DNA from 2 places in the Klebsiella sp. Sb-30 genome. Region 2 is predicted to be linked to the other one. Evidence: predicted binding sites of a transcription regulator. Region 2 holds the regulator's gene; the other holds the start of a gene.
The links. The regulator PhoB, encoded in region 2, activates phosphate uptake and scavenging genes when phosphate is short. The targets are predictions, from matches to a motif close to CTGTCATAAAACTGNCNNAT.

Region 1 (11,121 bases), 510 kb from region 2:
CTGGTACCCGGATGTGCCGCGCTGGATTTGGGTACTGAGTATTATCTTCTTCATCGGCGCGATGAACTTGTGCCACGTGCGCATTTTCGGCGAGATGGAGTTCTGGCTGTCGCTGATTAAAGTGGTGGCGATTATTGCGATGATCGTCGCCGGCGGCAGCATTATTTTCTTCGGCTTTGGTCATGCCTTCCCGGCGACGGGGCTGGAAAACCTGTGGAGCCACGGCGGGTTCGCGCCGAACGGCTGGCAGGGAATTGTTGCGTCGCTGGGTATTGTGATGTTTGCCTTTGGCGGCGTCGAAATTATCGGCGTGACCGCGGCGGAAGCGCAGAACCCGAAGAAAGTGATTCCGCAGGCAATTAATACCATCCCGCTGCGTATCGTGCTGTTCTATGTCTGCACGCTGGCGATCCTGATGGCCATTTTCCCGTGGAACAGCTTTGGCGAGCAGGGCAGCCCGTTCGTGCTTATTTTTAGCGGCCTGGGGATTCCGGCGGCGGCGACAATCCTCAATATCATCGTGATCAGCGCCAGTATTTCAGCCATCAATAGCGATATTTTTGGCGCCGGTCGCATGATGTACGGCATGGCAAAAGAGGGGATGGCGCCGAAAAGCTTCCAGCGAATCGCCAGCAACGGCGTGCCGTGGATGACGGTAGTGGTGATGGGCGTGGCGCTGCTGGTGGCGGTAGTGCTGAACTATCTGATGCCGGAACAGGTCTTTGTGCTGATTGCCTCCCTGGCGGCATTTGCAACGGTATGGGTCTGGCTGATGATCCTGCTGGCTCATTTCGCCATGCGTCGCGGTTTGTCGGCAGAAGAACGTCGCCAGATTGCGTTCCCGGTGCCGTTCTGGCCGGTTGCGCCGCTGCTGACCCTGCTGTTTATGGGACTGGTGATTGCGGTGCTCGGGATGGTGGAGGAGACGCGGATTGCGCTGATCGCCGGTCTGGTCTGGCTTGGGCTGCTGACGATTATCTGGTATGCGAAAGTCAAAAAAACCGTGCGGATGCCGGTGGCTGAGCAGTCATCTTCGAGCTGAATGAGTCCCCGGTGGCGCTGCGCTTACCGGGGCTACAAGGGGTTGTCAGGTATCGCGGGTGGGCGTAATTCGCGCCCCTGGAGGCTCCCCCGGTGGCGCTGCGCTTACCGGGGCTACAAAGGGGCTGTCAGGTATCCCGGGTGGCGTAATTCGCGCCCCGGGCCAGGTTTACCGGGCCACAAAGGGGTTGTCCGGTCGCCCGGATAAGGCGTAAGCCGCTATCCGGGGAGGGACTGACGGGAGAAAGTCAGATAAACAGGGCGGTGATGGATGCGCTGCCCAACGAATGAAAATGGACGTTAAAGCCTACCATCGCACCGCTTGCCCCTTCATCGACCTCGATCTTCTCGACATCCAGCGCATGCACCGTAAAGATGTAGCGATGGCTTTCCCCTTTTGGCGGCGCCGCGCCGCCGTAGCCGGGGAGGCCGAAATCGGTGCGGGTCTGGATTGCGCTGGCCGGCAGCGGGGCCAGACCGGAGCCGGCTCCCTGCGGTAGTTCGCGCGTTTCCGCCGGTAGATTGGCGACCAGCCAGTGCCACCAGCCGGAGCCGGTGGGCGCATCGGGATCGTAACAGGTCACCACAAAGCTTTTAGTTCCGTCAGGCACCTTGTCCCACGCCAGATGCGGCGAGATATTATCGCCATCGTAGCCCATGCCGTTAAATACATGGCGGTGGGGCAATTTCCCGCCATCCTGCAGATCGTGACTGATTAGGTTCATGCCGTCTCGTCTCCTCTGGGATAATCAACTGATTAACAAAGAAGTGTAGTCCTGTTGACGGCCAGTTTCTGCTACTTATTCGCGAAAAAATGTTTCGTTGAGCACCGCCGCGTTAACCGCCTGGGTCAGGCGCGTCAGCTGCCGCGGGGTAATCACGTACGGCGGCATCAGGTAAATCAGGCGGCCGAACGGGCGAATCCATACGCCTTGTTCGACGAAGAAGCGCTGCAGCGCGGCCATATTGACCGGGCGGCAAGTTTCCACCACGCCGATGGCGCCCAGCACGCGGACATCGGCGACCAGCGGGGATTCCCGTGCCGGAGCCAGCTCGACATTAAGCTGCGCTTCAATCGCGGCGACCTGGCCTTGCCATTCGCCGCTTTCCAGCAGACGCAAACTTTCTGTCGCCACCGCGCAGGCCAGCGGATTGCCCATAAAGGTCGGGCCGTGCATAAAGCAGCCGGCTTCGCCGTCGCTGATGGTCTCTGCCACCGAACGGGTGGTGAGGGTAGCCGACAGCGTCATGGTTCCGCCGGTCAGCGCTTTGCCGAGACACAGAATATCCGGGGCGATATCCGCGTGTTCGCAGGCAAACAGCTTGCCGGTCCGGCCAAATCCGGTGGCAATCTCATCGGCAATCAGCAGAATGCCCTCACGATCGCACATCTTGCGGATGCGCTTCAGCCACTCAGGATGATACATCCTCATGCCGCCGGCACCCTGTACGACCGGTTCGAGAATGACCGCCGCGATCTCATCCCGATGGGCCGCCATCAGGCGGGCAAACGGCACCATATCCCGTTCATCCCACTCGCCGCCAAAGCGGCTTTGCGGCGCCGGGGCGAACAGGTTATCCGGCAAATAGCCCTGCCACAAACTGTGCATGGAGTTATCCGGATCGCAGACCGACATCGCGCCAAAGGTATCGCCGTGGTAGCCGTTGCGGAAGGTGAGAAAGCGCCGCCGCGCTGCGCCTTTTGCCTGCCAGTACTGCAGGGCCATCTTCATGGCCACTTCCACCGCGACCGAGCCGGAGTCGGCGAGGAATACGCACTCCAGCGACTCCGGAGTCATCGCCACCAGCTGGCGGCACAGCGCCACCGCCGAAGGGTGGGTGATACCGCCAAACATCACGTGCGACATCTGGTCAATCTGCGCTTTCATCGCGGCGTTTAAACGAGGGTGATTGTAGCCGTGGATTGCCGCCCACCAGGATGACATTCCGTCAATCAGCTGCTCTCCGCCGGCGAGGGACAGCTCGCAGCCGTGGGCGGAAACCACCGGATAGACCGGCAGAGGAGAAGTCATGGAGGTGTAGGGGTGCCAAATGTGGCGCCGATCGAAGGCGAGATCGTCCGTTGTCATAAGTGACTTGTAAACCATTTTGAAAACATTTAGGTTTACGAGTATAAACCGAACCGACAATTAACAAAACCCTTTGGAGAGGCCAATGGCTCACCACGCACGCTGGACAATGTCGCAAGTTACTGAGTTGTTTAATAAACCATTGTTAGATCTGCTGTTTGAAGCGCAGCAGACCCATCGCCAGCACTTCGATCCGCGTCAGGTCCAGGTCAGCACGCTGCTGTCGATCAAAACCGGCGCCTGTCCGGAAGATTGTAAATATTGCCCGCAAAGCGCGCGCTACAAAACCGGTCTCGAATCGGAGCGTCTGATGGAAGTTGAGCAGGTGCTGGAGTCCGCGCGCCAGGCAAAAAATGCCGGATCAACGCGCTTCTGCATGGGGGCCGCCTGGAAGAACCCCAACGATCGCGATATGCCGTATCTGGAGCAAATGGTCAAAGGCGTCAAAGCGTTGGGGCTCGAATCCTGCATGACGCTCGGCACCTTGACCGACACCCAGGCGCAGCGCCTCGCGGGAGCCGGGCTGGACTACTACAATCACAACCTCGATACCTCGCCGGAATTTTACGGCAACATCATTACCACCCGCACCTATCAGGAGCGCCTGGACACCCTCGACAAAGTGCGTGACGCCGGGATTAAGGTGTGTTCCGGCGGGATCGTCGGCTTAGGCGAAACCGAGAAAGATCGCGCCGGCCTGCTGTTACAGCTGGCTAATTTGCCAACGCCGCCGGAAAGCGTGCCGATCAACATGCTGGTTAAGGTGAAGGGCACGCCGCTGGCCGATAACGACGATGTCGATGCTTTCGATTTTATCCGCACCATTGCGGTGGCGCGCATCATGATGCCGACCTCGTACGTGCGTCTTTCCGCCGGCCGCGAGCAGATGAACGAACAGACCCAGGCGATGTGCTTTATGGCCGGGGCGAACTCGATTTTCTACGGCTGCAAGCTGCTGACCACGCCGAACCCGGAAGAGGACAAAGACCTGCAGCTGTTCCGCAAACTGGGGCTTAACCCGCAGCAGACGGCGGTGCTGGAAGGCGATAACGAGCAACAGCAGCGTCTGGAACATGCGCTGAATAACCCCGATACCGAGGAATACTACAACGCGGCGGTGCTATGAGCTGGCAGCAACGCATCGACCAGGCGCTGAGCGAGCGGCGGCAGGCGGATGCATTCCGTCGCCGCCAGCCGGTGGCGCAGGGTGCCGGGCGTTGGCTTATCCGTGAAGATCGGCGCTGGCTGAATTTCTCCAGCAATGATTATCTCGGACTGAGCCAGCATCCGCAGATTATCGCCGCCTGGCAGCAGGGGGCGGCGCGTTATGGCGTGGGTTCCGGCGGCTCCGGCCACGTCAGCGGTTACAGCGAGGCGCATCGTGAACTGGAAGAGAGCCTGGCGGACTGGCTGGGATATCCGCGCGCGCTGCTGTTTATTTCCGGGTTTGCCGCCAACCAGGCGCTGATTACCGCGCTGCTCGCCAGGGACGATCGCATCGTTGCGGATCGCCTGAGCCACGCCTCTTTACTCGAAGCGGCCAGCCTGAGCCCGGCGCAGCTCAGACGCTTTGCGCACAACGACGTGCAGCAGTTGAGTGAACTTCTCGGCAAGCCGCTGGCGGGGCAACAGCTGGTGGTGACGGAAGGGGTGTTCAGCATGGATGGCGATAGTGCACCGCTTCGCGATATTGCCCCAACGACCCGGGCGGCCGGCGGCTGGCTGCTGGTGGACGATGCGCATGGTATTGGCGTCGTGGGCGATGAAGGGCGCGGCAGCTGTCACGCGCAAAACGTCCGCCCGGAACTGCTGGTCGTGACCTTCGGTAAAGCCTTTGGCGTCAGCGGCGCGGCGATCCTGTGCGACGAGGCGCTGGCGGACTATCTGCTGCAGTTTGCCCGACATCTGATTTACAGCACCGCCATGCCGCCGGCCCAGGCGGTTGCGCTGAGCGCCGCGCTGGCGGTGATCCGCAGCGATGATGGCCGGCAGCGGCGGGAACAACTGGCCAGCCGCGTGGTGCAATTTCGCGACGGTATGGCGGATTTTCCGGGGGAGCTGAGCGCCTCGACCAGCGCGATTCAGCCGCTGATCGTGGGTGACAATACGCGGGCGTTGCAGCTGGCGGCGCGCCTGCGTGAGCAGGGCTGCTGGGCGACGGCCATTCGTCCGCCGACGGTGCCGGCAGGCAGCGCGCGGCTGCGCCTGACGCTGACCGCGGCCCATGAGCCGACTGATATTACCCGTCTGCTGGAGGTGCTGCATGGCGGCGGTGAATAAACGGGCGGTGGCTGCGGCCTTTGGCCGGGCGGCCACCCACTATTCGCAACATGACGCGCTGCAGCGTTACAGCGCTGAACTGCTGCTGCGTCAGCTTCATGGCCGCCCTTTTTCAGCGGTCCTCGACGCCGGCTGCGGCCCCGGCAGCATGAGTCGCTACTGGCGCGAGGTCGGCAGTCATGTGACGGCGCTCGATCTCTCGGTTGAGATGCTGGCGCAGGCCCAGCGCAACGCGTGCGCGCATCGTTATCTTGCCGGGGATATTGAGTCGCTGCCGCTGGCCGATGCCTGCGTCGATTTGGCGTGGAGCAATCTGGCGGTTCAGTGGTGCGAGAGTCTGTCCGGCGCGCTCGATGAGCTGTGCCGGGTGGTGCGCCCCGGCGGTCGGGTCGCGTTCACCACCTTGCTGGCCGATTCGCTTCCCGAGCTGAATCAGGCCTGGCGCGCCATTGACACCCATCCCCATGCCAACCGCTTTCTCAGCGAACGGGCGGTGCGCGAGGCGCTGGCCGGGCGGCGAGCCGTTGGCGAGGTTCACGCCGTCAGCCTGCCGTTTGCCGATGCTCTGAGCGCGATGCGTTCGCTCAAAGGGATTGGGGCAACACACTTGCATCAGGGGCGCAGCGCGGCGCCGTTGAGCCGGGGAAAACTGCGTCAGCTGCAGCTGGCCTGGCCAAAACAGCAGGGCCAGTGCCCGCTGACGTACCATCTTTTTACAGGAGTCATTGAACGTGACTAAACGTTTTTTCGTCACCGGAACCGACACAGAAGTCGGTAAAACGGTCACCAGCTGCGCCCTGTTGCAGGCGGCGAAGCTGTCAGGTCTGAAGTGCGCGGGCTATAAACCGGTCGCCTCCGGGAGTGAGTTGACGGCGCACGGGCTGCGTAACGATGATGCGCTGGCACTCCAGCGCAATAGCGGTGTGGCGCTGAACTATGCGCAGGTCAACCCCTTTACCTTTGCCGAACCGACCTCACCGCATATCGTGAGCGCGGAAGAGGGGCGGCCGATTACCGGCGATGCGCTTTCTGCCGGGCTGCGTGAACTGGAGACGCTGGCGGAATGGGTGCTGGTGGAGGGAGCGGGAGGCTGGTTTACGCCGCTATCCGCGACGCTGAGTTTTGCCGACTGGGTACGCGACGAACGGCTGCCGGTCATTCTGGTGGTCGGCATTAAACTCGGCTGCATCAACCACGCGCTGCTGACGGCCCAGGCGGTACGTCAGGCCGGGCTGCCGCTGGTGGGCTGGATTGCAAACGACATCCAGCCGCCGGGTAAACGCCATGCGGAATATCTGGCGACCCTCAACGATCGACTTGCGGCCCCGTTGCTGGGCGAGATCCCATGGCTGGCGGACGCGTCGCGACGTGAGGATCTCGGCCAGTATCTGGATCTCAGCGCGCTGGATCGGGCGTCATCCACTGTGCCAGCAGCGGTTCATCCAGCTGGATAACGCGGCCTTGCGCCACGTTACGCCCGCGATGCAGCAGGCAAAAACGGTCCGCCACCCGGCGAATAAACGGCAGGTGCTGTTCCGCCAGCAGCACCGTTAAACCGATGTCGCGGTTCAGGCGCACCAGCAGGTCACCCAGCTTATGCACGAAGTGTTGTCCGCTGCCACGCGAAGGTTCATCAAGAATCAGCAGACGCGGCCGGACAACCAGCGCTCTCGCCAGCGCCAGCTGGTACTGGTCATCTTCTGACAACATCGCGGCTTTATGCTGACGTCGTGCGTAGAGCTCCGGGAAAAAATCGTAAATCTCCCCCTTTACGGCGCCGCCCGGGTTCCCTCCGGCGGCCAGCGCAATATGCAGATTCTCCTCCACGCTCAGCTGAGAAAAGATCCGCCTGTCCTGCGGGACATAGCCGATGCCAATAATCGAGCGGGAATGGGCGGAGAGCGGCGTGATATCGCAGGGCGGCGAGCCGATGTCATGCCAGGTCATACTGCCGCTGGCGACCGGAAGATGTCCGGTAATGCAGTTCACCAGCGTGGTTTTCCCCATCCCCTGGAGTCCCATCACACAGGTGCACTCCCCCGGCTGAAGTTCAAGGTCGACATTCCATAGCGTGTGCTGATTTCCGTAGTACTGATTGACTGCGCGTAGACTCAACATAGACGTTTTCTCCTGTTTGGGGATAGCGGGCGACATGAAGATTCTGCAAATCTCTTGCCAGGAAAAAGATGTTTCGGTTTTTTCCCGTACGGGCAGCTGCCGCGGGGCGGGGCGAAGGCGAGTCAGCGAGGCGGTTGCACTCTCCCGGTGCTAAGGGGTATGAAAAATGGTGCAGAAAGCAACAAAAAAGCAGGCACCCTTAGCTGATAAATATCAAAAATAATTCGATAATTTTTTTTAGGCGGTCGATTTTCACCGGCGGTCGATTTCTGCGGGGTGGCAGAAGGCATGGCCTGCAGACACTTATCCACTATTCCTGTGGATAACCTTGTGTATTAGAGTTAGAGAACTTGCGGTAAGCTAGAGATTACGCGGCCTGCGGCTGAATTGGCGCGAAACCCATCTTTTGTTTAATATCATTAAATATCAATTAGTTGAATAAAAGCAATGGCTGTAAGGAAAGTGTCACCTGATGCCACAAAAGATTCACCACCTTGCTTGACAAATGTTAAATGATAAATTTTTTTGGGGATAACCCTACTCTCTGGCGGATTATTCTGCAGGATGGTCTTTTTTTACCCCAAAACGACGCGCGCGCGGGCGATTTCAGGCACAAACAATAATAGAATACTGTTTTTATATCCAGTATTATTTATTGGCAAAAGTGAGCGTGAAGGGTAGAATTAAACACCTGCCGTATATCACCAGGCGCTTCATCCTTCTTCAGGGCCAGACATATGAGTAAAACGTTCACGCTGCATTCCGCATTCCGTCCTTCTGGCGACCAGCCGGAGGCTATCCGCCGCCTGGAAGAGGGGCTGGAAGATGGCCTGGCGCACCAAACGCTGCTGGGGGTGACCGGGTCGGGCAAGACGTTCACCATTGCTAACGTTATCGCCGATCTTCAGCGTCCGACGATGGTGCTGGCGCCGAATAAGACCCTGGCGGCACAGCTGTACGGCGAAATGAAAGAGTTCTTCCCGGACAATGCGGTGGAATATTTCGTCTCCTACTACGATTACTATCAGCCTGAAGCCTACGTGCCGAGCTCGGACACCTTCATCGAGAAAGACGCGTCGGTGAACGAGCATATCGAGCAGATGCGTCTGTCGGCGACCAAAGCGCTGCTTGAGCGGCGCGATGTGGTGGTGGTGGCTTCGGTATCGGCTATCTACGGTCTGGGCGACCCGGATCTCTACCTGAAGATGATGCTGCACCTGACCACCGGCATGCTGATCGACCAGCGGGCGATTTTACGCCGCCTGGCGGAGCTGCAGTATACCCGTAACGATCAGGCCTTCCAGCGCGGCACCTTCCGCGTGCGCGGCGAAGTGATCGACGTCTTCCCGGCGGAATCCGACGATATTGCGCTGCGTATCGAGCTGTTCGATGAAGAGGTTGAGCGGCTGTCGCTGTTCGATCCGCTCACCGGTCAGGTGGAATCGACGATTCCACGCTATACCATCTACCCGAAAACGCACTACGTGACGCCACGCGAGCGAATCGTTCAGGCGATGGAAGAGATAAAAGTCGAGCTGGCGGAGCGGCGTAAAGTGCTGCTGGAAAACAACAAGCTGCTGGAAGAGCAGCGCCTGAGCCAGCGTACCCAGTTCGACCTCGAAATGATGAACGAGCTGGGCTACTGCTCGGGCATCGAAAACTACTCGCGCTATCTTTCCGGGCGCGGGCCGGGCGAACCGCCGCCGACGTTGTTTGATTACCTGCCGGCAGACGGTTTGCTGGTGATTGACGAATCCCACGTCACTATTCCGCAAATCGGCGGCATGTACCGCGGCGATCGGGCGCGCAAAGAGACGCTGGTGGAGTACGGCTTCCGTCTGCCGTCGGCGCTGGATAACCGTCCGCTGAAGTTCGAAGAGTTTGAGGCGCTGGCGCCGCAGACCATTTACGTCTCGGCGACGCCGGGGCCTTATGAGCTGGATAAATCTGGCGATGAGGTGGTCGATCAGGTGGTACGTCCGACCGGGCTGCTTGACCCGCTGATTGAAGTGCGACCGGTGGCGACTCAGGTCGATGACCTGCTGTCGGAGATTCGCATCCGCGTCGCCATCAACGAGCGCGTGCTGGTCACCACTTTGACCAAACGGATGGCGGAAGATTTAACGGAGTATCTCGAAGAGCACGGCGAGCGCGTGCGCTACCTGCACTCCGATATCGATACCGTGGAGCGTATGGAGATCATCCGCGACCTGCGGCTGGGCGAGTTCGATGTTCTGGTGGGTATCAACCTGCTGCGTGAGGGACTGGATATGCCGGAAGTGTCGCTGGTGGCAATTCTGGATGCCGATAAAGAGGGCTTCCTGCGTTCGGAACGCTCGCTGATTCAGACCATCGGTCGCGCCGCGCGTAATATCAACGGTAAAGCGATTCTGTATGGCGATAAAATTACCGCTTCGATGGCCAAAGCCATCAGCGAGACCGAGCGTCGCCGTGAGAAGCAGCAGCGCTATAACGAAGAGCACGGTATCACCCCGCAGGGGCTGAATAAAAAAGTGGTCGATATTCTGCAGCTGGGCAGCAATCTGGCGAAGACGAAAGCCAAGGGCCGCGGAAAATCACGTTCGCCGGTTGAGGCGGATACGCCTGAGGTGCTGCTGACGCCAAAAGCGCTGCAGCAGAGAATTCACGAGCTGGAAGGGCAGATGATGCAACATGCGCAGAATCTGGAGTTCGAAGAAGCCGCGCAAATTCGTGACCAGCTGCATCAGCTCCGCGAGCTGTTTATTGCGGCGTCCTGATCCCGCAGGACGCGATGCGCTGCGCGTGGGGCCAGGCAGTGTGACGGGACGCCGATTTTTTGCTATTCCGCGGCGTTTTCTGGCTGGCTTAATGTCTGCTTAATCTTGCCAGGCGACACTATCCTCATTCTGATGAGGATAGTGTCATGCAAAAATTAACCTTCCGTGAGTCTCTGGCCCTTACCTGTGCGTTTGTTGTGGTTGTCGCTTTTGTCCATCAGTGGGTGCTGACGTTCTAACGCGAAGGCTTAGGAAACTGAATCCAGCCTCGAACGCCGGGGCCAGGCTGGCGGTTATGTAAGAAAAACTGGGCATCGTGCAGCTGAACGATGCGCGTCACAATACTTAATCCCAGGCCAATTCCCCCGTAGCGGCTGTCCATACGGACAAATGCTTTACTCAGCTCGCCGCTTTTCGCTTCATCAATCCCCGGACCTTCATCTTCCACGGCCATAACCGGCGTTGTACCGGCCTGTATGGCGATTTTTATCTTCGACCCTGCCGGGCTATAGCGATGCGCATTCTCCACCAGATTGCGCAGCACAACGCGCAGCAGCGTGGCATCACCGGAGACAACAACATCTTTGGCATCATCCCCCTCGGGGAGGGCGAGCGCCAGCGTCTGCTGGCGCTGTTCCAGCATGCTCTCCAGCTCACCGCGAATCGGTTCGACCACATCCTCTTTCAGCAGCACGCGCTGGTAGCTCCCGGCGGAAAATGACTGCCCGACGCGCGCCAGCTGCAGCAGCTGTGAGATGCTGTTGGTCATCTGATCCAGACGCTGGATCAGCTGACCCACCTCCACGTGGTGCACTTTCGCCATCAGTTCGAGA
Region 2 (11,121 bases):
AGTGTTTCCAGCAGCGGCGTCAGCTGTTGAAGCTGCTCCTGAAGCGCGACGGATTGGTTCTGTTGTTCCTGCCACAGGCGGCTCTCGGCTTCCCGCTGCGCCAGCCACTCCGCCGTCCGATCGGCCTGCGGAACGCTGAGCGCGAAGGGCGAGAGTTCTGTCTCCAGCTGCGCGCGCCGTTGTTCCTGCTCCTGCTGGAGCTGCCTGAGCTGTTGCTCGCCCGCCTGCTGCCGGGCCTGCCAGGCCAGTCGCTGCTGGTGCTGATACAGCTGCTGTTCGCTCTCTTGCTGGGCCGCCAGCCAGCCGGGAATATCATCCTGCGGCTGCAGGTCGCAATGGAGTCCGCTGACGGTTGTCTGCCATTGTGAGGTGAGCGCTTGCTCCTGCTGAAGGAGAGAGTCCAGCTCTTCTTTCTCTTTAACCTGTTGTTTAAGCAGTGCCTCAAGCTGGCCGCGCAGCTGGGCGCCTTCTTCCGCCAGCTGTTTGACTTCACGCTCCAGACTATCCCGGCGGGCCTGATTCACGCCGGGCTCCAGCGCCCGGTATTGTGCGACGGCCGGGTGTTCGCTGGAACCACAGAGCGGACAAGGGGCTCCGGGCTGCAGGCGAGCGCGCTCTTCCTCCAACCCGACAATGCGCGCTTCCAGCTCACAAATAGCCTTCACATCGCTGAATTGCTGATGTTTTTCTTTGTAGGCCAGGCGGCGCTGGGCCAGGGTTGTTTCCAGCTTTTCCTGTTCCTCGCGACGAGCCTGCTCAGTGGTTTGCAGCTGCTGCTGACGCTGGCGAAGCGGCAACAGGCGGCTATGCAGCGTCGAAAGCTGCTGGCGTAACGGGCGGGCGGCGGCGTGCTGCGCCAGGCTGGCGGTGACCTGGTCGGCATCCAGCGTCAGCGTCGCAGGCGGCAGCTCTGCCAGCTTGCGGGCGATTTCCGCCAGGCTCTGTTGCACGACGTTCTGTTGCCGGGCATCGCTCGCCTGCTGCTGGAAGACGGCCCGCCAGCCCGCCAGCGAGTTTCCCCACTGGCGATAGCGATCGTGTTCGTTAAGCCACAGGTTGAGGGCGTGATGGGCATCCTGCAAGCGGGTCATCTGCCGGCTGGCGGCAAGGCGGATCCCGGCGCGCAGCCGCAGCTTGTCCTGTAAGCGAGTATTCACTTCCTCCACCTGGCGGTGGGTTTGCGCCAGCGCGGCGCTTTGTTCCTGCTGTCGGGTCCACAGCGGACGAAGCTGCTCTGCCGGCTGCGCGTTGAGCAGCGCTGCAAGCTGCGGCTGGGCCTGATCCAGCGCCTGCTGCGCGTCCTGCAGCCGGACCTGAGCCTGCGAGGCTTCCGCGCTGAGCTCCTGCTGGCGCAGCAGCCACTGCTGCGCGGCCTGCAGGCGGGCTTGCTCCGAAAGCTGTAGACGCTCTTCATCAGTAAGTGCTTGCAAACTTTGCTGTAGCGCCTGCTGCTGCTCATCACTCAGCAGCAGAACGCCGGAGGCCTGGGCCTGAAGTTTCTCCAGTTCGTTGCGGGCAAGCTTATGCTTTTCAAACACCTGTGCTGAAATTTGGCCGTAGATTTCGGTGCCGGTCAGCTCTTCCAGCAGCTCAGCGCGTTCTTTTGGTTTGGCGTTGAGGAACGCGGCGAACTGGCCTTGCGACAGCAGCATTGAGCGGGTAAAGCGACCGTAATCCAGTCCGGTGAGCGAAGCGGTCAGTTCGAGCTTATCTTTGACTTTATCGGCAAGGATCTGCCCATCGTCGCAGCGGGCCAGCTCAACGCGCGGGGCCTGCAGGTTGCCCTCCGGCTGATTGCGGGCGCGGTTCTGGCTCCAGAAGGCGCGATAGGCCGTCCCTTTGACCTCGAATTCCACTTCCGCCAGACACTCGGCGGTATCGCGGGTCATCAGATCGTTTTGCGATTGCGACACGCTGCTCAGACGGGGCGTTTCGTGATACAGCGCGAGGCAGATCGCGTCCAGCAGAGTGGTTTTCCCGGCGCCGGTGGGGCCGGTGATGGCAAACAGCCCGTTGCTGGCGAACGGTTCTGCGGTGAAGTCGATTTTCCATTCGCCTTTTAACGAGTTGATATTTTTCAGGCGCAAACTCAGAATTTTCACAGGTGCTCCTCACCATTCAGACTATGCAGCGTTTCGTTGAACAGCTGCGTCAGGCGTAGCCGCTGCGCCTCTTCCAGCGTTTCCTGCGCCAGCCGGCGTTCAAACACCTCCTCGACCTGCAGTTCGCTCAGCGTCTCCCGCCGCTCTCCCGCCAGGATGCGTTCACGTTGGGCGCGGCTGCGGCGAACCAGCAGCACTTCCACCGGCAGATCTTCGGTCTGGGCCTGAATTTTTCGCTGAATATCATGGAGATATTCGTCACTGGTAATTTCAATATCCAGCCAGACGACCGGCTCCTGAGGGGCGTCCCGCCACTGGGTAAGCTGTTCGCTGATGCTGGAGAAATCGCCTTTCAGCACTGCCAGCGGCTGCGTCACCGGCACCGTCAGAGGAAGCACCTCCGCCAGGTGCCCGTCGCTGAAGGTCACCAGATTGACGCTTTTGCTTTTGCCCGTCTCATCAAAGCTGAGGGCGATGGGCGAGCCGCTGTAGCGAATATGGTCGCTGCCGCCGATCTTCTGCGCCCGGTGAATATGGCCGAGGGCAACATAATCAACGGGGGGAAAATGGCTGGCGGGGAACGCCTCCAGCGTGCCGATGTAGATATCGCGCACCGCATCGCTCTTGCTGGCGCCAACGGTGGTCAGGTGGCCGCTGGCGACGATCGGCAGCGGACGATCGCCGCGCAGGGCGCAGGCGGCTTCGTACTGCTGCTGATAATAGTCGCTGATAGCGTTCAACAGCAGCTGCTGTTTTTCGCCGCCGGAGTGTCCGGCCTGGCTGGTGACCAGCTCGCGCGGGCGCAGGAAGGGGACCGGGCAAAATATGGCGCCGGGCGTGCCGTCGCGCTGCGGCAGAATAAAGGGAGCATGGCCGGCGCTGGCCACCACCGTGGTTTTCAGAAAGGCCAGAATATCGCGGGATTCATTTAGCGTCGCCACCGAATCGTGGTTGCCCGCCAGCACCACCAGCTGGCAGCCGGTTTGCTGAAGCTGAACCACGAATCGGTTATACAGCTCGCGGGCGTAGCTTGGCGGTGAGCCGGTATCAAAGATGTCGCCGGCGACAATAATGGCATCGACCTCGTGCGCCTGCGCGCTGGTCAGCAGCCAGTCGAGAAAGGCCGAGTGTTCGGCGGCGCGGCTCTTGCTGTAAAAATTCTGGCCAAGGTGCCAGTCAGAGGTGTGGATGATGCGCATAAGTATTCCCTGGCGAAAAAGCATAGGCGCATTATATACCTGTCATCCCGCAGGTTGCCCCTTTAACGCCAGCAGGATCGATTGTTACTCCTTGTCATTATTAAAAATCCGCTATCATATGACGGTCATTTTCTTCATAAATCTGTCACAAAACTGACGCATAATGGCGCCGCACTCTATACTGATGGCTAAAAAATACAGGGTAAATAATGGCGAGAAGAATTCTGGTCGTTGAAGATGAAGCTCCGATCCGCGAAATGGTCTGCTTTGTTCTTGAGCAAAACGGCTTTCAGCCCGTCGAGGCGGAAGATTATGACAGTGCGGTGAATCAACTCAATGAACCCTGGCCTGATTTGATTCTCCTCGACTGGATGCTGCCGGGCGGATCGGGTCTCCAGTTTATCAAGCTGCTCAAGCGTGAGGCGATGACCCGCGATATTCCGGTCGTCATGCTCACCGCTCGCGGTGAAGAAGAGGATCGCGTACGTGGTCTGGAAACCGGTGCCGATGATTACATCACTAAGCCTTTTTCACCGAAAGAGCTGGTGGCGCGAATCAAAGCGGTGATGCGCCGTATTTCGCCGATGGCGGTGGAAGAAGTGATTGAAATGCAAGGGCTTAGCCTTGACCCTTCCTCCCACCGCGTGATGACCGGTGAAAGTCCGCTGGACATGGGGCCGACGGAGTTTAAATTGCTACACTTCTTTATGACTCACCCGGAACGCGTCTACAGCCGCGAACAGCTGCTGAATCACGTCTGGGGGACCAATGTGTATGTAGAAGACAGAACGGTGGATGTGCATATTCGCCGTCTGCGTAAAGCGCTGGAACATAGCGGCCATGACCGGATGGTACAAACGGTCCGCGGCACGGGATATCGTTTCTCCGCCCGTTTCTGAATCTCGACAGGAGTGTGAACCGTGCTGGAACGGCTGTCATGGAAAAGGCTGGCGCTTGAGCTTTTCTTATGTTGTATCCCGGCCCTGATTCTTGGGGCGGTGGTGGGTTATCTGCCGTGGTTTTTACTGGCGGCAGTAACCGGACTTCTCATCTGGCATTTCTGGAATTTATTACGTCTTTCATGGTGGCTATGGGTCGACCGTAGCATGACGCCACCGCCGGGAAGAGGCAGCTGGGAACCGCTGCTCTACGGCCTTCACCAGATGCAGATGCGCAATAAAAAGCGCCGACGCGAACTGGGTAGTCTGATCAAACGCTTTCGTAGCGGGGCTGAGTCTTTGCCCGATGCGGTGGTGCTGACGACGGAGGAGGGGGCCATCTTCTGGTGTAATGGCCTGGCCCAGCAGATCCTCAATTTGCGTTGGCCGGACGACAGCGGACAAAATATTCTCAACCTCCTGCGCTACCCTGAATTTGCTCATTACCTCAAAAACAGGGATTTCTCAAAGCCGCTCAATCTGGTCCTCAATACTGCTCGTCATCTGGAGATCCGCGTCATGCCCTACAGCGACAAACAGTGGCTGATGGTGGCGCGCGATGTCACGCAGATGCACCAGCTGGAAGGCGCGCGGCGCAACTTTTTTGCCAACGTCAGCCATGAGCTTCGCACGCCGTTAACGGTACTGCAGGGCTATCTGGAGATGATGCAGGAGCAGGTGCTGGAAGGGATGACGCGCGAAAAAGCGCTGCATACGATGCGCGAGCAAACCCAGCGCATGGAGGGGTTAGTCAAGCAGCTGCTGACGCTGTCGCGGATTGAAGCGGCGCCGACGCTGGCCATGAATGACAAAATCGACGTGCCGATGATGCTGCGGGTGGTGGAGCGGGAAGCCCAGACGCTAAGCCAGCAGAAGCAGACGCTCCACTTCCACGTCGATGAGACGCTGGTGGTACTGGGCAACGAAGAGCAGCTGCGCAGCGCGATCTCCAATCTGGTGTATAACGCAATCAACCATACGCCAGCGGGGACAGAGATTACCGTCAGCTGGCAACGGGCGCCGCATGGCGCGTTGTTCAGCGTCGAGGATAACGGTCCGGGGATTGCGCCCGAGCACATTCCGCGTCTGACCGAGCGATTCTATCGCGTGGATAAGGCGCGTTCGCGGCAAACCGGCGGCAGCGGTCTTGGGCTGGCGATCGTCAAACATGCGGTGAATCATCACGACAGTCGTCTGGAAATTGAGAGTACGGTAGGCCAAGGGACGCGTTTTAGTTTCTTACTCCCGGAACGTTTAATTGCCAAAAAAAGCGCCTGAACGCACCCTTGTCAACATGACTTGCCAATGACCAGCTTCGGCTGGTCATTTTCGTTTGCAGTCACTTTTTAGCCGCGTAATTAATGAACGCCTGCTGCTTTTTTGTTCGCATGATTAGCCGGAGGTTTTCCTTAGATATGGTCAATAATCCCGCTCGCAAAAATAGACTTAGCATAATCATCTGCTTTTGCGATCCCGCCTTGCATTAAAACGTTATAAGCGTTTAAATTGCCCCCCATGCAGTCGCAGACAGACTGTTTTTGCGTGGTAATTCAAAAAACAATTCTTTCCCACGCGTGTTCGGGAGCATATCCCGCTGATTTTTCCGGCAACCACCGCTGTATCCTCCCTCAGGGGAAGACACGGTATTTTCCGTTTGTTAACAACACCACATCCACAGGCAGTAATGAATTTATGACCCATCAGTTAAAATCTCGCGACATTATCGCGTTGGGCTTTATGACCTTCGCGTTGTTCGTTGGCGCAGGCAACATTATCTTCCCTCCGATGGTGGGTTTACAGGCTGGTGAACACGTCTGGACCGCCGCTATTGGCTTTCTGATTACCGCCGTGGGTTTACCGGTGCTGACGGTCGTGGCGCTGGCGAAAGTCGGCGGCGGCGTGGAAAGCCTGAGTACGCCGATCGGCAAAGTGGCCGGCATCCTGCTGGCCGTGGTCTGCTACCTGGCCGTTGGCCCGCTGTTTGCGACGCCGCGTACCGCAACGGTCTCTTTTGAAGTCGGGATTGCCCCGCTGACCGGCGACGGCGCGATGCCGCTGATGATTTACAGCGTGATCTATTTCGCGCTGGTGATCCTGGTTTCGCTCTATCCGGGTAAGCTGCTGGATACGGTGGGCAATTTCCTCGCCCCGTTGAAAATTATTGCGCTGATCATTTTGTCCGTTGCGGCAGTTATCTGGCCGGCTGGCCCGATCAGCAATGCGCTGGAAGCTTACCGCACCGCGCCGTTCTCTAACGGCTTCGTCAACGGCTATCTGACCATGGATACGCTGGGTGCCATGGTATTCGGTATCGTCATTGTTAACGCCGCACGCTCCCGCGGCGTAAGTGAAGCGCGCCTGCTGACTCGCTACACCGTCTGGGCCGGACTGATGGCCGGCGTGGGGCTGACGCTGCTGTATCTGGCGCTGTTCCGCCTCGGGTCTGATAGCGCGACACTGGTGGATCAATCCGCTAACGGCGCGGCGATTCTGCATGCCTATGTCCAGCACACCTTCGGTGGCGCGGGGAGCTTTATGCTGGCGGCGCTGATTTTCATCGCTTGTCTGGTCACTGCGGTGGGCCTGACCTGCGCCTGCGCTGAATTCTTCGCGCAGTATCTGCCGTTATCCTATCGCTCGCTGGTGTTTATCCTCGGTATTTTCTCGATGGCGGTCTCCAACCTGGGGCTGAGCCATCTGATTCAGATTTCGATTCCGGTACTGACGGCTATCTATCCGCCATGTATCGCCCTGGTGGTCTTAAGCTTTACCCGCAACTGGTGGCATAATTCGTCCCGCGTCATTGCGCCGGCCATGTTTATCAGCCTGATGTTTGGTATCATTGACGGCATTAAATCGTCGGCATTCGCGGACATGTTACCGGCCTGGACCTCGCGTCTGCCGCTGGCTGAACAGGGTCTTGCCTGGCTGATGCCTACCGCCGTGATGGTGGTTCTGGCGGTGATCTGGGACCGTGCGGCAGGACGTCAGGTGACCTCCAGCGCGCATTAACCGACGGTTTTAATCAGTGTTAAGCCACGGGACTTTGGGTCCCGTGGTTTTTTGTTTTTCAGGTAATCCTCTTTTGCGCCTGCTCCGGCGAAGGCCTGAAGAGAAAAACGGCATGGAATACGATGGAAAGTAGTAACAAACTTAAGCGCGGGCTAAGTACCCGGCATATCCGCTTTATGGCGCTGGGATCCGCAATTGGTACCGGCCTGTTCTATGGTTCAGCTGACGCCATTAAAATGGCGGGCCCGAGCGTCCTGCTGGCCTATATTATCGGCGGCGCGGCCGCGTATATTATTATGCGCGCGCTGGGCGAAATGTCGGTACATAACCCTGCCGCCAGCTCATTTTCCCGCTATGCGCAGGATTATCTCGGCCCGCTGGCGGGCTATATCACCGGCTGGACCTACTGCTTTGAAATTCTGATTGTCGCGATTGCCGACGTGACGGCTTTCGGAATTTATATGGGCGTCTGGTTTCCGACGGTACCGCACTGGATCTGGGTGCTCAGCGTGGTGCTGATTATCTGCGCCGTCAATCTGATGAGTGTTAAGGTCTTCGGCGAGCTGGAGTTTTGGTTCTCGTTCTTTAAAGTTGCCACCATCATCATCATGATTATTGCCGGTTTCGGCATCATTATCTGGGGTATCGGCAACGGCGGACAGCCCACCGGCATCCATAATCTGTGGAGTCACGGCGGCTTCTTCAGCAACGGCTGGCTGGGAATGGTGATGTCGCTGCAGATGGTGATGTTCGCCTACGGCGGGATAGAGATCATCGGTATCACCGCCGGTGAAGCGAAAGACCCGGAGAAATCGATTCCGCGCGCGATTAACTCGGTCCCAATGCGCATTCTGGTGTTCTATGTGGGCACGCTGTTCGTGATTATGTCCATTTATCCGTGGAATCAGGTGGGCACTGACGGCAGCCCGTTCGTGCTGACCTTCCAGCATATGGGCATTGCGTTTGCCGCCAGTATCCTTAACTTTGTGGTGCTGACCGCCTCGCTGTCGGCGATTAACAGCGACGTCTTCGGCGTCGGACGTATGCTGCACGGCATGGCCGAGCAGGGCAGCGCGCCGAAGATTTTCGCCAAAACCTCGCGTCGCGGGATCCCGTGGGTGACGGTGATGGTGATGACCGTTGCGCTGCTGTTTGCGGTCTATCTTAACTACATCATGCCGGAAAACGTCTTCCTGGTGATTGCGTCACTGGCCACTTTCGCCACCGTCTGGGTGTGGATCATGATCCTGCTGTCGCAGATTGCCTTCCGCCGTCGCCTGTCGCCGGAAGAGGCGAAAGCGCTGAAGTTTAAGGTGCCGGGTGGCGTCGCCACGACGGCCGTGGGTCTGGTGTTCCTCGTCTTTATTATTGCGCTGATTGGCTACCATCCGGATACCCGTATCTCGCTGTACGTCGGTTTCGCCTGGATTGTGCTGCTATTGGCTGGCTGGAAGTTGAAAACTCGCCGCGACCGCCAGCTGGCGCAGGCACAGTAACGCTCCCCCGCGCCTGCCGGATTTGGCAGGCGCGTTCTCCACCCCCATTATCCTCCCCCAATAATTCCTGTGATGATGAGTCATACGCCGGTGGGCTGTGGCAAGGTGTGCCCATTCTAAAGAGAGAGGAATGACGATGTTGAAGGCATGGCACCTGCCTGTGGCTCCGTTTATCAAGGAGCAGCAGGAACGACTCTTTATCACTTTATGGCTCAGCGGCGACGATCTGCCGCAGCGGGTGACGTTGCGTGCGGAAGAAGATAATGAAGAGCTCTCGCTGCCGATGCACCGACTGCGCCAGGAGCCGCATCCGGGCGTCGTGGCGTGGCGGGGCGAAATCAATCTTGCCAGCGGCCAGCCGCGTCGGCGCTACAGTTTTAAGCTGCTGTGGGCGGATCGTCAGCGCTGGTTCACGCCGCAGGGCTTTAACCGTTTTCCGCCGGCGCGACTGGAACAGTTCGCCGTCGATCTGCCGGATAGCGGCCCGCAGTGGGTGGCCGATCAGGTCTTTTATCAAATTTTCCCTGACCGTTTTGCGCGCAGCGAGACACGAGAAGCGGAACAGGATCGGGTCTATCATCATCACGCCGCCGGGCGCGATATTGTCCGGAAATCGTGGGATGAGCCGTTAACCGGCGAAGCGGGCGGGTCGACGTTTTTTGGCGGCGACCTCGATGGGATCAGCGAGAAACTGCCGTATCTCAAGCAGCTTGGCGTGACCGCGCTCTATCTGAACCCGGTATTCGTCGCCCCCAGCGTGCATAAATACGATACCGAAGATTATCGCCGCGTCGATCCGCAATTCGGTGGCGACGGTGCGCTGCTGCGTCTGCGCCACAACACGCAGCGAGAAGGGATGCGTCTGATTCTTGACGGTGTGTTTAACCATACCGGCGATTCGCACGCCTGGTTTGACCGCCACCAGCGCGGCAGCAGCGGGGCGTGTCACCATGCCGATTCGCCGTGGCGCGACTGGTTTACCATCTCTCCTGAAGGGGAAGCACATAGCTGGCTGGGCTACGCCAGCCTGCCTAAGCTGGATTATCAGTCCGCAAGCCTGGTGAATGAAATCTACGCCGGAGAAGACAGCATTGTCCGCCACTGGCTGAAAGCGCCGTGGAGCATGGACGGCTGGCGGCTGGACGTGGTGCATATGCTGGGGGAAGGCGGCGGGGCGCGCAACAACCTGCGCCATATTGCCGGTATTACCGCGGCGGCGAAGCAGACGCAGCCCGAATCCTTTGTCTTCGGCGAGCACTTTGGCGACGCCCGCCAGTGGCTCCAGGCGGACGCTGAAGATGCCGCCATGAACTACCGCGGTTTTACCTTCCCGCTGTGGGGATTCCTCGCCAATACCGATATCTCTTACGATCCGCAGAAGATTGACGCGCAGACCTGCGTCGCCTGGATGGATAACTATCGCGCCGGGCTGTCGCATCAACAGCAGCTGCGGATGTTTAACCAGCTGGACAGTCACGATACCGCGCGCTTTAAGTCGCTGCTGGGCAAAGATGTCGCACGCCTGCCGCTGGCGGTCGTATGGCTGTTTTGCTGGCCGGGCGTCCCCTGCATCTACTACGGCGATGAAGTGGGCGTCGATGGCAACAACGATCCCTTCTGTCGTAAACCCTTCCCGTGGGATCCTGCCCTGCAGGATACCGTGCTGCTGGGACTGTATAAGCGGATGGCGAAGCTGCGCAAAGCCAATAAGGCACTGCGATACGGCGGCTGCCAGGTGATTTATGCCGAAGAGAACGTGGTGGTATTTGCTCGCGTGTATAAGCAGCTGCGTGTGCTGGTGGCCATCAACCGCGGCGAAGCCTGCGAAGTCGTTGTCGAGGATTCGCCGCTGCTGGACGTTGGCGAATGGCAGGTGAAAGAGGGCGCCGGCACGTTGCATGATGGTGTGCTGAGCCTGCCTGCTATTTCCGCCAGCGTCTGGTTCAGCCGTCAGGAGTAGAGCTGGTTCAGGAACGGGTCGCGGAGAATCGCCTCCCGCCACCAGCGCTGGGCGAGGCCGTCGTTGTCGCTGCGCCAGGCGATATAGGTGAGATCTTTCTCGCGGCAGGAGAGGACCGGCTTTTCTATCAGCTCTCCGTTCTCCAGCCACGGCTGCGCGATATGGCGAGGTAAAAAACCGCAGCCCAGCCCGGCGCGCAGCAGCGCCACCTTACTGGCAAAATCGTCGACGCGAATTTGCGGCTGTTCGGCGAGGAGATTGCTGTTGAGCGGATGGCAATAGCGGGCGCTGTCGCTAATCACCACCGCGCGATGCAGGCTCAGCTGCTTGTTATTGAGCGGCTGCGTCGCCTCGGCGAGCGGGTGAACGGGAGCGACAACGAAGACATTATCCAGCGCACCGACCATTTTCCAC

Region 1: a site for PhoB is predicted at 7,981-8,000, ahead of uvrB (excinuclease ABC subunit UvrB). Genes of this name have one in related genera too.

Annotation. Positions count from the first base shown of each region.
Region 1 covers NZ_CM172749.1:3,648,252-3,659,372, reverse strand. Annotated here, with positions in the region: gene AC236I_RS17085 (amino acid permease) at 1-1,042, shown strand, start outside; gene AC236I_RS17080 (kinase inhibitor) at 1,290-1,766, opposite strand; gene bioA (adenosylmethionine--8-amino-7-oxononanoate transaminase) at 1,842-3,131, opposite strand; gene bioB (biotin synthase BioB) at 3,217-4,257, shown strand; gene bioF (8-amino-7-oxononanoate synthase) at 4,254-5,411, shown strand; gene bioC (malonyl-ACP O-methyltransferase BioC) at 5,395-6,150, shown strand; gene bioD (dethiobiotin synthase) at 6,143-6,865, shown strand; gene AC236I_RS17050 (ABC transporter ATP-binding protein) at 6,807-7,529, opposite strand; gene uvrB (excinuclease ABC subunit UvrB) at 8,267-10,288, shown strand; gene pmrB (two-component system sensor histidine kinase PmrB) at 10,524-11,121, opposite strand, start outside.
Region 2 covers NZ_CM172749.1:4,154,896-4,166,016, reverse strand. Annotated here, with positions in the region: gene sbcC (exonuclease subunit SbcC) at 1-2,102, opposite strand, end outside; gene sbcD (exonuclease subunit SbcD) at 2,099-3,301, opposite strand; gene phoB (phosphate response regulator transcription factor PhoB) at 3,511-4,200, shown strand; gene phoR (phosphate regulon sensor histidine kinase PhoR) at 4,222-5,517, shown strand; gene brnQ (branched-chain amino acid transporter carrier protein BrnQ) at 5,932-7,251, shown strand; gene proY (proline-specific permease ProY) at 7,374-8,747, shown strand; gene malZ (maltodextrin glucosidase) at 8,884-10,707, shown strand; gene AC236I_RS19445 (LysR substrate-binding domain-containing protein) at 10,698-11,121, opposite strand, start outside.